DNA from 2 places in the Paenibacillus sp. FSL P4-0184 genome. Region 2 is predicted to be linked to the other one. Evidence: riboswitches for the same ligand, from Rfam matches in the RefSeq annotation. Region 2 holds a riboswitch; the other holds the start of a gene.
What was found. A riboswitch is a leader RNA that binds a small molecule or an ion and turns the genes downstream of it on or off. The one in region 2 is predicted to bind cobalamin.
Positions count from the first base shown of each region.

Region 1 (6,098 bases), 2.4 Mb from region 2:
CACTGACTGCTGTATTGTTCAATTGGCGAATCCAAGGAATTACGCCGGAGCTAGTGTTCTTATGACCACGGATATCCGAACCACGTGCCCGTACTTTACCAAGGTAGACGCCGATACCGCCACCCATTTTGCTAAGGCGCGCTACGTCTGTATTGGAATCAAAGATACCCTCTAGGGAATCGTCTACCGTATCAATGAAGCAGCTGGATAGCTGTCCAGCGACCTTTTTGCCGGCATTGGACATTGTAGGGGTAGCAGCTGTCATGTAGATGTTGCTCATAGCCCAGTAGGCTTCTTTTACAAGCTCAAGACGTTTCTCAGCTGGTTCACGGTGCATCAGGTACATAGCAATAATCATATAACGTTCTTGTGGAAGCTCCATTACACGGCCGTCAAAATCATGCGCCAAATAACGGTCGGATAGCGTAAGCAGACCGATATAGTCAAACAAAAGATCGCGTGTATAATCGATACACCCACCTAGTTCGATAATTTGTTCTTTGGTGTAATGACTTAGAAGCTCTTCACGATAGATTCCTTTTTTTACGAGATCCGTAATTAGCGGGTACAGCTCACCGTAAGGCTCTTCTGGATAAGCTTTATAGCGGCGATGAACGGCTGCTTTTTTATAAAGGGTAGTCAGAAGGGCACGGGCAGCTGCAAACTTCCAAGTAGGCTCTTCTTTCGTTACAAGCTCTAGAGCACTCATGGTGAAGGCATTGCTAATTTCTTCTCCGCTTACGGAGTCACGACGCAGTTTGGAAATTACTCCCCGTAGCAATGTTTCTTTATTTAGTTGATCAAGACCTTCTAAGATACGGTCGGCGTATACGGAAAGGCGCTTCTCATCAAAAGCCAGCTGGCGATTATCTGGTTTTACTACGAATTGTGGCATGGTTATTTCATCCCTTCTTATTTTGGGTTAATTTTGAATATCAAAAATTGATATATTATAGCGCAGTAGGCTGCCACAGAAAGACCTCCGAGCCGTTCGTACTGGCCGGAATGTCGATTATGCGTTGGTTAGAGCTTCCTCGGTAAGGAAGTGTAGTATCTTTCAATTCTTCTATAAAACGTCCATCTATTAATACCTGACACTGTGTAAGTAGATTCCACTCCGGCGAACCGGGAAGGGCGGTTAGTTCCTCATACGTATAACCACTGTAAATCCAGATGGGGAAGCCAGGGAGCACGGCGCGAAGCTTATGAATGAACCCAAGTACCTCTTCTGCCGAGAAAAAAGGATCGCCGCCTGCCAGTGTTAGACCATCCAGCAAAGGGTTAGCGGCGATTTCTGCAATGATTTCATGTTGACGTTCTAAGGTGAAGACTTCTCCATATTTAAAGTTCCATGTCTCGGGATTAAAGCATCCCGGGCAACGATGACGGCAGCCGCTGATGAAGAGGACGGCCCGCATGCCCTCTCCCTCGTTAATCGACTCCGGATAGTATCCGCAAATATTCATAGATGCTTAACGCGATCCCGTACTTCGGCTTGTTTGGCGGCATTGAAGCGGGTCTGATAGTCGCCAGTTAAATAACCTGTAACTCTGCGCAAACGACGGATGTGCACGTCATTCTCATGTGCGTTGCAGGAAGGACAGTTTGTCCCAATTACGCCTTCGTATCCGCAGCTGGAGCAACGGTCAATCGGATGGTTAATGCTGAAGTAGCTGACCTGTTGTTCTAGTGCGTATTTAATGATTTTGATAAAAGCGGATGGATTGCTGCGGGCATTGCCGTTTAATTCGACATAAGAAATAGCCCCGGCATTGCAGTATTCATGGAAAGGAGCTTCCAAGCTGATCTTCTGAGCAGCACCTAGATCGTAGTATACAGGGATGTGGAAAGAGTTCGTATAGTACTCACGGTCAGTTACGCCCGGAATAGAACCCAGTACCTTGCGATCAATCTTGGTGAATTTGCCGGACAGGCCCTCCGCTGGTGTTGCGAACAAGGTAATGTTGAGATTAAGTTCCTCACTTTTAAGGTCGCAATACTCCCGCATATGACGCACGATAGCCACAGCCTTGGCATGGACTTCCATATCCTCGCCATGGTGTTTGCCGTACATGGCTTTCATGCATTCCGCCATACCGATGAAGCCAAGCGACAGACTACCATGTTTCAGCAGTTCGCCTACAGAGTCTTCAGGAGCGAGATTTTCGCCGCCTTCCCAGACGCCTTCTCGCATCATGAAATCGGATGCTTTAGCTTTTTGCGCGCTTTGGATGTGGAACCGATGAAGAAGTCCTTCCAGCGCAATATCCATATAGTGATTTAGATCCTCATAGAAGCCAGCTTCGTCTGCGACGGTACGTCGGCCTGTTACTGTGCCGTGTGCCAGACCGAGCCGAACCAGATTCAGTGTATTAAAGGAAAGGTTGCCCTTCCCGGAGCAATGATTACGCCCAAAACGGTCACCGAGCACTCGGGTGCGGCAGCCCATTGTAGCAAATTCCGTATCAGGATCACTTGGATCATAATACTGCAAGTTGAGCGGAGCGTCCAGATTAGCGAAGTTCGGATATAGTCTGCGTGCAGAACATTCCGCCGCTTTTAGGAACAATTCATAGTTAGGATCGCCTTGCTGTTGATTGACTCCTTGCTTGCATTTGAAGATTTGAATCGGGAACACAGGTGTTTCTCCGCTGCCAAGTCCGTTCATCGTTGCTGTTAGCAGGGAGCTGATCACAAGCTGACCTTCTGGTGAAGTACAAGTACCATAATTGATGCTGGTAAACGGAATTTGCCCACCGGATCGGCTGGACATGGTGTTGAGATTATGTACCATACTTTCAGCCGCTTGCAGGGTTTCGATTTCGGTTTCCTTTAGTGCAAAACGGAACGCTTTTGGATATAACTCCGCCAGATCGGTCCGGCTCATTGTAATCTCGCCCAAAGATTCATTAGCTTGTCCCTCATCAAAATAATCCAGACCCTTGCGGAACAGCTTAGCGAAGGATTTGGTTACATAAGGTGCCAGATCATAGTCGAGCTTATTGGCGGATACGCCGCCATATTGAGCATTTTGCTGGGATTGAAAAATAATTGCTACCAGTGACATAGCTGTCATTATGGAGTTCGGAGGACGAACACTGCCGTTGCCGGTGTTGAAGCCTTCGCGGAGAAGCTTATCAAACGGGATAAAAATGCAGTTAGTCGTTCCGATTGCGTATTGATCCAGATCATGCACATAGACGACATTGTCATCAATGGCTTGCACTAGCTGCGGCGGCATCGTAAAGTTGCGGGCGTACCATTTTGAATATTCACTGCCGAACTTGCTCATTTTACCGGAGAAACTCTCTCCGTTCAAATTGGCATTCTCGCGCAGCAAGTCCAAATCCCGGCTGTCGATAATATCGCGTCCTAAATCAATGAGCTCTTCTAAAAGAACTTCTCGTGCATTTGTTGTACCGTTAAATTGTCTCTCCAACAACGTCATTGTATAGCTCTCCTCTCAGTCTATCGTCCTATCATTAAGAAGCCCGACCGCATAAGCGGCCGTATATTCATTGTGATCTCATAAAAAAAGCATCCTCTAGCGAGGATGGCTGAAAATGCCCGATGCGTTATGTAAATATCCACACAGATATTTGCAGTGGTCTCTAAGAAGATGACCGCATGCGGACACCATTCCTGTTCCTCGCAGGCACTCATAGTTGGTGTCGTCGAAACAGGCAGGTCTCCTGGCTTCCGTAGGACCTCTCAGCGCCTTCCCAAGGGGGCTCTTACCCCTCAGTGGCTTCTGCCAGGAGATCTGCCCATCTTAAGCTTAAAAAAGCTTGTAAGGGGCATCCGGTTACAGTGGCGGGACCGCAGCGGATTTTCACCGTACTTCCCTATTAAGCTCTAATTCCGATAAAGGATCAAAGCGCCTGTCTCCACTATATTTTGTTGTCGTTAGATAAAAATAACCCAAGATGTTGTGTTTGTAAACAGTTTTTTAGAAAACCCGCGCGGGGAGCGGGTTCTTCAAAAGTACTCCACAAATGATCCACAGGCTGTCCATAAGTAATCCACAATTGATCCACAGGCATATAAAAAATGATTCATAAATTGTCCGAAAAGATGCCACAAAGAGTCCATAAATGTAGTGCAGATGACCCTAGAATTCATGTTAGAAAAAATACTTGTGGCGAAAGTCATATTTCGGAGAATTTTGGGGAAAGAAGAAGGGGCATAATAAAGCTGAGATCATTTGTGGGAGAGCGGTGGAGTTGTTACAATAGAAGGACACACATACTTTAAAATTCCGAGGAGGTATTCTCATGCCTATTGCTGAAGTAACCGTTATTCCGATTGGAACAGGTAGTACGAGTCTTAGCAGCTATGTTGCGGATATGCAGCGAGTGCTGAAGACGGTAGAAGGGATTACTTATGAGCTTACATCCATGGGTACAATCATCGAAGGGCCTCTTCAGCGTATTTTTGCTGCAGTCGAAGCGCTGCACGAGTCTCCTTTTGCCGCAGGTGCAGAGCGTGTCTCTACCTCACTTAAAATAGACGACCGCCGCGATAAACCCTCCACTAGCCGTGGAAAGCTGGAGTCTGTGGAGCGTAAACTACAGGTGGAATAGCAGTTTGGGAGAGTAGGGAAATAGGGAGAAATAGGCTTGCGTTTCTGGCTGAAAGTTGTATAATATTTTTTGTTTGACAGAAAAATCAGCCTTAAGCTGGTGTAGCTCAGGGGTAGAGCAACGCACTCGTAATGCGTAGGCCGGGGGTTCAATTCCCTTCACCAGCATATCTAAGAATTGCGCAATGGCACGGTTTCCGGGATTTCGGGACCGTGCCATTTGTTTTGAAATCACCTATCTTCTAACATCCTTCTAACCCGAAGACTATACATCAATCATACGTGCAGGCAGGTTGCAGTGCTTACCTTTAGGTAAGTACGTGAACTAAAAGTGCATACTTACGCGATGGCATGGTGGGAGGTATACTCAAGTCCTAAATCTGATTCAAACATGGAGGATACACCATTGAAAACACTTATTGTCGTCACGCACCCAAACATCGAAACATCCGTCGTTAATAAACGCTGGATCGAAGAACTCCGTAAATATCCAGACAAATATACGGTGCACGAGCTGTACAAAGCCTATCCCGATGAAAAAATCAACGTGGAAAAGGAACAACAACTGATTGAAGCGCATGATAAGCTCGTCTTACAATTCCCTGTCTACTGGTTTAGTAGTCCACCTCTGCTTAAAAAGTGGCTGGACGAAGTATTTACTTACGGATGGGCATATGGTTCGAAGAGTGATAAATTAAGAAATCGAAAAATCGCATTAGCTGTAACTGCCGGAGGAAGTGCAAAAGACTTTAGTGAAGAAGGTAAACTCGGCTACGGGCTTGACCGTATTTTATCTCCCTTTGACACGACTTTTTTGTACTGCAACGCTGATTATCGTTCCTTCTATGCCATTTATGGCACGGAATCTGAGACGGTAGGAAGTACGGATTATTTGAAGAAATTGGATGTCAGTTCGCAAGGCTATGTTGAATTTATCGAAAATATGTAATTAGAATTGAAACAAAAAGCAGCATTTTCATTAATGGAAATGCTGCTTTTGTCATAAGTTGTCGTTAAATCGTAAAAGGTATGGTTATCTCTTGCGCGGCTGGAACGAAGTTTTTCTCTCCCCAAGTGCACATCATATCCAGCACCGGAATAAGCGATTGGCCCTTCTCGGTCAAGGAATACTCAACTTTAGGGGGAATCTGGGGGAATTCCTCGCGCCTGACGAGACAGTCGGCTTCCAGTTCTTTCAACATAACGCTTAACGTCTTAAAAGGTATTGTACCGATACCCCGTTGCAGTTCATTGAACCGCACGATCTTGTTTTCAGAGAGATAGTAGAGAATAGTCATTTTATATTTACCACTAATGATAGACAAGGTGTAGCCAAAGCTAGTGTCCTTCTGTTGAATGCCAGGTGGTATACAGATTTCATCACTCATGGGCTATTACCCTCCTTCAGAAAATATTCAACGAAAAGGCAAACGCCTGTTGTCGCTCCGTACTCAAGTCCCGACTTTATTATGTTTTCAACCTGCTATCAAGTCATCCTGCGAGCAACGAACTCACT
Region 1 is NZ_JBBORN010000001.1:1,574,363-1,580,460, reverse strand. It holds gene MKY52_RS06770 (ribonucleoside-diphosphate reductase subunit alpha) at 1-895, opposite strand, end outside; gene nrdG (anaerobic ribonucleoside-triphosphate reductase activating protein) at 951-1,466, opposite strand; gene MKY52_RS06760 (anaerobic ribonucleoside triphosphate reductase) at 1,463-3,448, opposite strand; cobalamin riboswitch at 3,666-3,900, opposite strand; gene MKY52_RS06755 (MTH1187 family thiamine-binding protein) at 4,275-4,583, shown strand; tRNA gene MKY52_RS06750 (tRNA-Thr) at 4,679-4,750, shown strand; gene MKY52_RS06745 (NAD(P)H-dependent oxidoreductase) at 4,989-5,531, shown strand; gene MKY52_RS06740 (winged helix-turn-helix transcriptional regulator) at 5,596-5,970, opposite strand.
Region 1: linked by a shared signal. The riboswitch ahead of MKY52_RS06760 (anaerobic ribonucleoside triphosphate reductase) and the one ahead of metE (5-methyltetrahydropteroyltriglutamate--homocysteine S-methyltransferase) in region 2 are both predicted to bind cobalamin.

Region 2 (6,098 bases):
ACCATCCGGATATTTCTAAGAGCTTGGTTTATAGTACAGCTGCTCATACAATGATGGCGGCAGAAGCCATTATTTATGTGTTTTGCTCCTTGTTCGTTCTTGTATCGGTCGGATCATTCCTGCAGTCACGTAAGATGGAGTTTGGGATTTTATTGATGCATGGAATGACGAAGCGACAGCTGAACATGATGGTATTTTTGGAAAATATGATGATCGGCACCTCTGCCATCCTGACAGGTACTTTACTAGGGTTAATTCTGGGCAAGTTGTTTTTGATGATCGGATCTACTTTTCTAGGGATACCTCTTTTAACGTTTCATCTTCCATGGCAGGCGCTTGTACTAACGATATGTAGCTTTGCGCTGTTATTTATTCTAATCTCGCTAAGCACGTTCTTCTTTATTGGGAATGAATCACTGATGCGGCTGTTTCAGGGAGAACGAAAAGCAGAAGAGGAACCTAAAGTTTCCTTGGTGTTATCTATACTGTCTGCTTTATTGCTGTTAACGGGCTATTTTATGGCGGCTACAGCACAAGCGGCTTCGGTTGAAAAGGTGATGTTCCCGGTCGTTATAATTACGGTTGCGGGTACCTATCTCTTTTATACTCAGCTCAGTATTTACACTGTTAAACTACTTAAGGCGATCCGGCGCCTGTATTGGAACCACACGAATATCATTACTTTATCGGGCTTGTCTTACCGCTGGAAAGAGAATGCCCGAATGTTTTTTATGGTGACGATTGTATCCGCAGTCTCTTTTACTTCAGTGGGAGTATTCGCATCGATCCATACGCTTTCCAGAGAGTTGAAATTGGACTATCCCGCAGCAGTTGGTTATGTAGCCAAAGGCAATCAATTGCAGGATCCTTTTGATCAGCATTTGGACGAAATTAAGGAAGAGCTTACAACGCTCGGTTTACCCTATGAGACACTTAGTATTCCGATTAAATACGCAGAGGTGGAATCTCAGACCGGGCCAGATCGCACGTTAAGGCTTCCCTTGATTGCTTACAGTGATTATAAGCTTGCTCTGCTTCGTGCAGGGTTTACGACGGATGAGCAGCCTCTAAGTGGAGATGAAGGACTGGTGATGATCGGTTCGCAACGAGACCGGAGTCTGCAAGCGGGTAGAGTAAAGCCGGTATATACCTTGAAGCAAGGTCTTTCCATTCGAGAAATGGGTTATACCCAGCATGTTCCGATTGCCGAATATCTATTGCCGGAGCTGGATGGAAGGGATGGGGGAGATTTCAGTGGTGTTGTGATTAGCGATGAGCTTTACAAGGCTATTCATCCCGTACAGACCGATTTGTATACAGGATTTTACATGGATGACTTCCCGCGAACAGTAGGTATAGCGGCGGATCTTGCTCATAAAGGGAAACGGTCCTATGAAAGTAACTCGCCATACGCGATTGTTGTTAGCGGCACGCTGTTTGAAATACAGAGAACATTGTACAACACGATGCTATTCGCTTCTTTACTGGTGGGTACTGTCTTTTTCATTGCAGCAGGCAGCTTCCTTTACTTCCGGCTCTATACAGATCTAGATCATGATCGTCATCAATATTCTACATTGTCCAAAATGGGACTTACAGATCAAGAGCTAAACCGAATTGTAACGATACAATTGTCGTTGTTGTTTTTTGTTCCGGTTGGGGTAGCCATTTTGCATAGTGTGTTTGCCTTTATTGCGCTTCAGCGGTTGTTTTACTTATCTATTGCTGTGGAGACCGGGGCGGTGTTATTGGGATATTTGGCTGTCCAGGGACTTTACTTCTTTTTTATTCGCAGCCGTTATTTACGCAACTTGAAGAAGAACTTGATCTGAATAATGGGGGTTACGAAATGCAAGCATGGATTACAGATTTTATGGAGCAGTTTGGTTACTTTGGTATTTTCCTGATGCTCGCTTTTGAAAATATATTTCCACCGATTCCTTCCGAAGTGATCCTTCCTTTTGGCGGATTCATGACAACCACAACGAATTTGACCATTCCTGGTGTAATTATTGCTGCTACGCTTGGCTCACTGCTGGGTGCAGTGATTCTCTATTATATCGGTCGTTTGTTGGATGTAAATCGCTTGGAAAAGATCGTTGAACGCTGGGGCGGCCTACTCCGGATTAGCAAAAAGGACATCCACAAGGCTGACGCTTGGTTTGACAAATATGGCTATTGGACCGTACTATTTTGTCGGATGGTTCCACTAGTGCGTAGTTTGATTTCGATCCCTGCAGGGATGTCGGGCATGAAATTTGGAGTGTTTATGATCTTCACAACGATTGGTACGCTGGGATGGAATCTATTGCTGGTGCTTATTGGTGCGGCATTGGGTGAGTCCTGGGAAGACATCGCCATGTATATGGATATGTACTCCAACGTAGTGTACGTGCTTCTTGCAGGTGGAGTAGTGATCCTTGGGTATTTGTTCTTCCGCAAGCGCAGCCGGAAAATGAACACCGAAGGTTGAGCCGAGAAGGACTTATAGATAAAAGTTATGATTAAAAGGAGGAGAACAAATGGAGCTATTAACGATTATTAAAGCTATTATTTTGGGAATTGTTGAAGGATTGACTGAATTTGCTCCGGTATCCTCCACAGGTCATATGATTATTGTTGATGATATGTGGTTAAAATCGACAGAGTTATTTGGGCAATATACGGCCAATACGTTCAAAGTGGTTATACAGCTGGGGTCAATATTAGCAGTTGTAGTTATTTTTAGAAATCGGTTCATTGAATTGCTGGGCTTAAAGCGTTTCAGCCGCAAGCAGTTGGATCCTGTAACCGAGCAACAACCACAGCTTGAAAAAGGGGGCCACCTGAAGCTTACACAGGTGCTTGTAGGTTTAGTGCCAGCAGGCGTGCTGGGGGTTCTGTTTAATGATTATATTGACGAGCATTTATTCTCTACATCCACCGTGTTAATCGGTCTAGTAGTCGGTGCTGTATTAATGATTATTGCGGATCTATTCGGACCAAAGAAGATTCAAACGGAGAGTGTCGATCAGATTACATATAAGCAGGCGCTAGGTGTTGGTCTGGTCCAGTGCTTCTCCTTGTGGCCGGGATTTTCTCGTTCCGGGTCGACGATTTCTGGTGGTGTTCTTCTGGGTATGAGTCATCGCGCTGCTGCTGATTTCACATTTATTATGGCTGTTCCAATCATGGCAGGCGCCAGTTTACTCTCACTGATGAAGAACTGGCAATATTTCACCATCGATGCCCTGCCGTTCTTCATTGCAGGTTTTATCAGTGCCTTTGTATTTGCACTATTATCGATGCGTTTCTTCTTGAAATTGATCAACCGGATTAAGCTTTTACCATTTGCTATATATCGCATAGTACTTGCTGCAGTAGTATATTTCGTGTTTTTCTAAATCCGTTATAAGGAATCGATATAACAAAAGCCCCCGTAATCTATTGCAGATGACGGGGGCTTTCACGTATGATGACATCAGATTTAAGACACTCACTTTATCCTTATAATTCTCGCATAAACGCTTACCGTCCTTAAAAGGACGCTGAAGGCGTTTTAGCAATTAAATTATAAGAAAGTAAAAGTTTCACGAAATACTTTCTTATAATTCTCGCATAAACGCTTACCGTCCTTAAAAGGACGCTGAAGGCGTTTTAGCAATTAAATTATAAGAAAGTAAAAGTTTCACGAAATACTTTCTTATAATTCTCGCATAAACGCTTACCGTCCTTAAAAGGACGCTGAAGGCGTTTTAGCAATTAAATTATAAGAAAGTAAAAGTTTCACGAAATACTTTCTTATAATTCTCGCATAAACGCTTACCGTCCTTAAAAGGACGCCAAAGGCGTTTTAGCTTGACAATATCGGAGACAGGTGCTTGCCGGAAATTAGTAATTCGGTAGGCTTAATAGGGAAATTCGGTTTGAAGCCGATGCGGTCCCGCCACTGTAACGGAAGAGTCCATAGCAACATATGTCACTGGCAATTTACTACTGCTGGGAAGACTGCTAAGGATGTTGACACCGCTAGCCAGGAGACCTGCCTGTTTCAACAGCACTGCTACACCTACGGAGGATAGGAAGGTGTTAGACGTTAACCATAGGTATATTATGGGCGTCTTTCCCTTTGACTTTTTTAGGGAAGGGCGCTCTTTTTTATAGGAATGCAAGTGATATCGAGTCCAAAATAAGAAGATGGAGAAGGGGAGCTGCAAAGTGACGAACAAAGTAAAAGTAAGCAATCTTGGCTATCCAAGAATCGGGAAAAACCGCGAGTGGAAGAAAACGTTGGAAGCCTTCTGGGCGGGAAAAATAAATGAGGAAGAGTTCCGTTCTGAAATGACAGGAATTCAGCTTCAGCATTTGAAGACTCAGCAGGAGGCAGGAATTGATTTAATTCCGGTAAATGATTTTACGTTCTACGATCATGTGCTAGATACAGCTGTAATGTTCGGGATCGTACCTCCACGTTATGCGTATGATGGTGGCGACATTGGGCTTGATCTTTATTTTGCGATGGCTAGAGGAAATGCTGAGGCTACCGCTTGCGAGATGACTAAATGGTTCAATACGAACTATCATTACATCGTTCCAGAGATCGGTGCACAAACGCCGCGTCTGACCGAGAATAAACCACTGGCAGCTTATCGTTTTGCCAAGTCCCAAGCGGGAATTGAGGGTAAACCTGTGGTTTTAGGCCTTTATACATTCCTTAAGTTGTCAAAAGGTTTTGCATCTGCGGATATTGCGAAGATTGCTGCTCGGTTTCTTCCGGTTTACGTTCAGCTGTTGCAGGAACTGAAGCAAGAAGGAGTAAGCTGGGTACAAATTGATGAGCCAGCGATTGTTACAGGAATTAATGAATCAGAATTATCATTACTTAACTCGATTTACACAGAAATTGCTGAATCCGTGCCTGGATTAAATATTATTCTGCAGACTTACTTTGAAGCTGCTGAACCGCTGGAGGCACTGTTCAAGCTTCCGGTACAAGGTTTAGGTCTCGATTTTGTCCATGATGGCGGGACGAACCTGGCATCGATTGAACGTCTTGGCTGGCCTGAGGATAAGTGGCTGGGAGCGGGTATTATTGACGGACGCAACATCTGGCGCTCGGATCTGGATGCTAAGCTGCAGCTAATCGAGAAGCTGAGTGTACATGTACCGCTTGATCGTCTTATTCTACAGCCTTCTTGCAGTTTGCTGCATGTTCCGGTTACTGTTCAGGGTGAGGTGAAGCTGAAGGCCACCGTTAAGGCTGCTTTAGCTTTTGCTGATGAGAAGCTTAGAGAGCTTGGCCTGCTTGCTGCAGCCTTAGAGGGGACAGCAGAAGCTGCTGCCGCGTTGACAGCCAGTCGCGAAGCCCTTACAGCCTTCCGTGCACTTCCTGAACGCGGTCGTAAGGATGTGGCTGAGCAAGTTTTCGGACTTACAGATTTACCAGACCAACGTAGCCTACCTTTTGCTGAGCGCCTGAAGGTGCAGCAGGAGAAGTGGCAGTTGCCACTTCTGCCAACGACAACAATCGGAAGCTTTCCACAGACCGTAGAAGTGCGCCAGGCAAGGTTGAAATGGCGTAAAGGTGTATGGAATCAAGAGCGTTACGACGGGTTCGTTCGTGAGCAGATTGCAGATGCAATCACTTTCCAAGAAAAGCTGGGTCTGGATGTACTCGTGCACGGTGAGTTCGAAAGAACCGATATGGTGGAGTTTTTCGGGGAGAAGTTGGATGGTTACTTATTTACTAGTAATGGCTGGGTTCAATCCTACGGATCACGCTGCGTTAAGCCGCCAGTTATTTATGCGGATATAGCTTTTATCCAGCCTATGACTGTAAAAGAAAGCGTCTATGCTCAGTCGTTAACTTCCCTTCCTGTTAAAGGTATGTTGACTGGTCCTGTTACAATTCTCAATTGGTCTTTCGTACGTGATGATCTTAGTCGGGAAGCAGTAGCGAATCAAATTGCCTTAGCGCTCCGTCATGAAGTTAAAGCTTTGGAGGATGCAGGCATAGAGATGATTCAAGTAGATGAACCGGCTATCCGTGAAGGACTTCCTTTGAAGGCTGAAGATCATGAGGCATACTTGAATTGGGCGGTGAAGTCGTTCCGTATCGC
Region 2 is NZ_JBBORN010000001.1:3,961,357-3,967,454, forward strand. It holds gene MKY52_RS17295 (ABC transporter permease) at 1-1,832, shown strand, start outside; gene MKY52_RS17300 (DedA family protein) at 1,850-2,473, shown strand; gene MKY52_RS17305 (undecaprenyl-diphosphate phosphatase) at 2,523-3,383, shown strand; cobalamin riboswitch at 3,838-4,043, shown strand; gene metE (5-methyltetrahydropteroyltriglutamate--homocysteine S-methyltransferase) at 4,177-6,098, shown strand, end outside.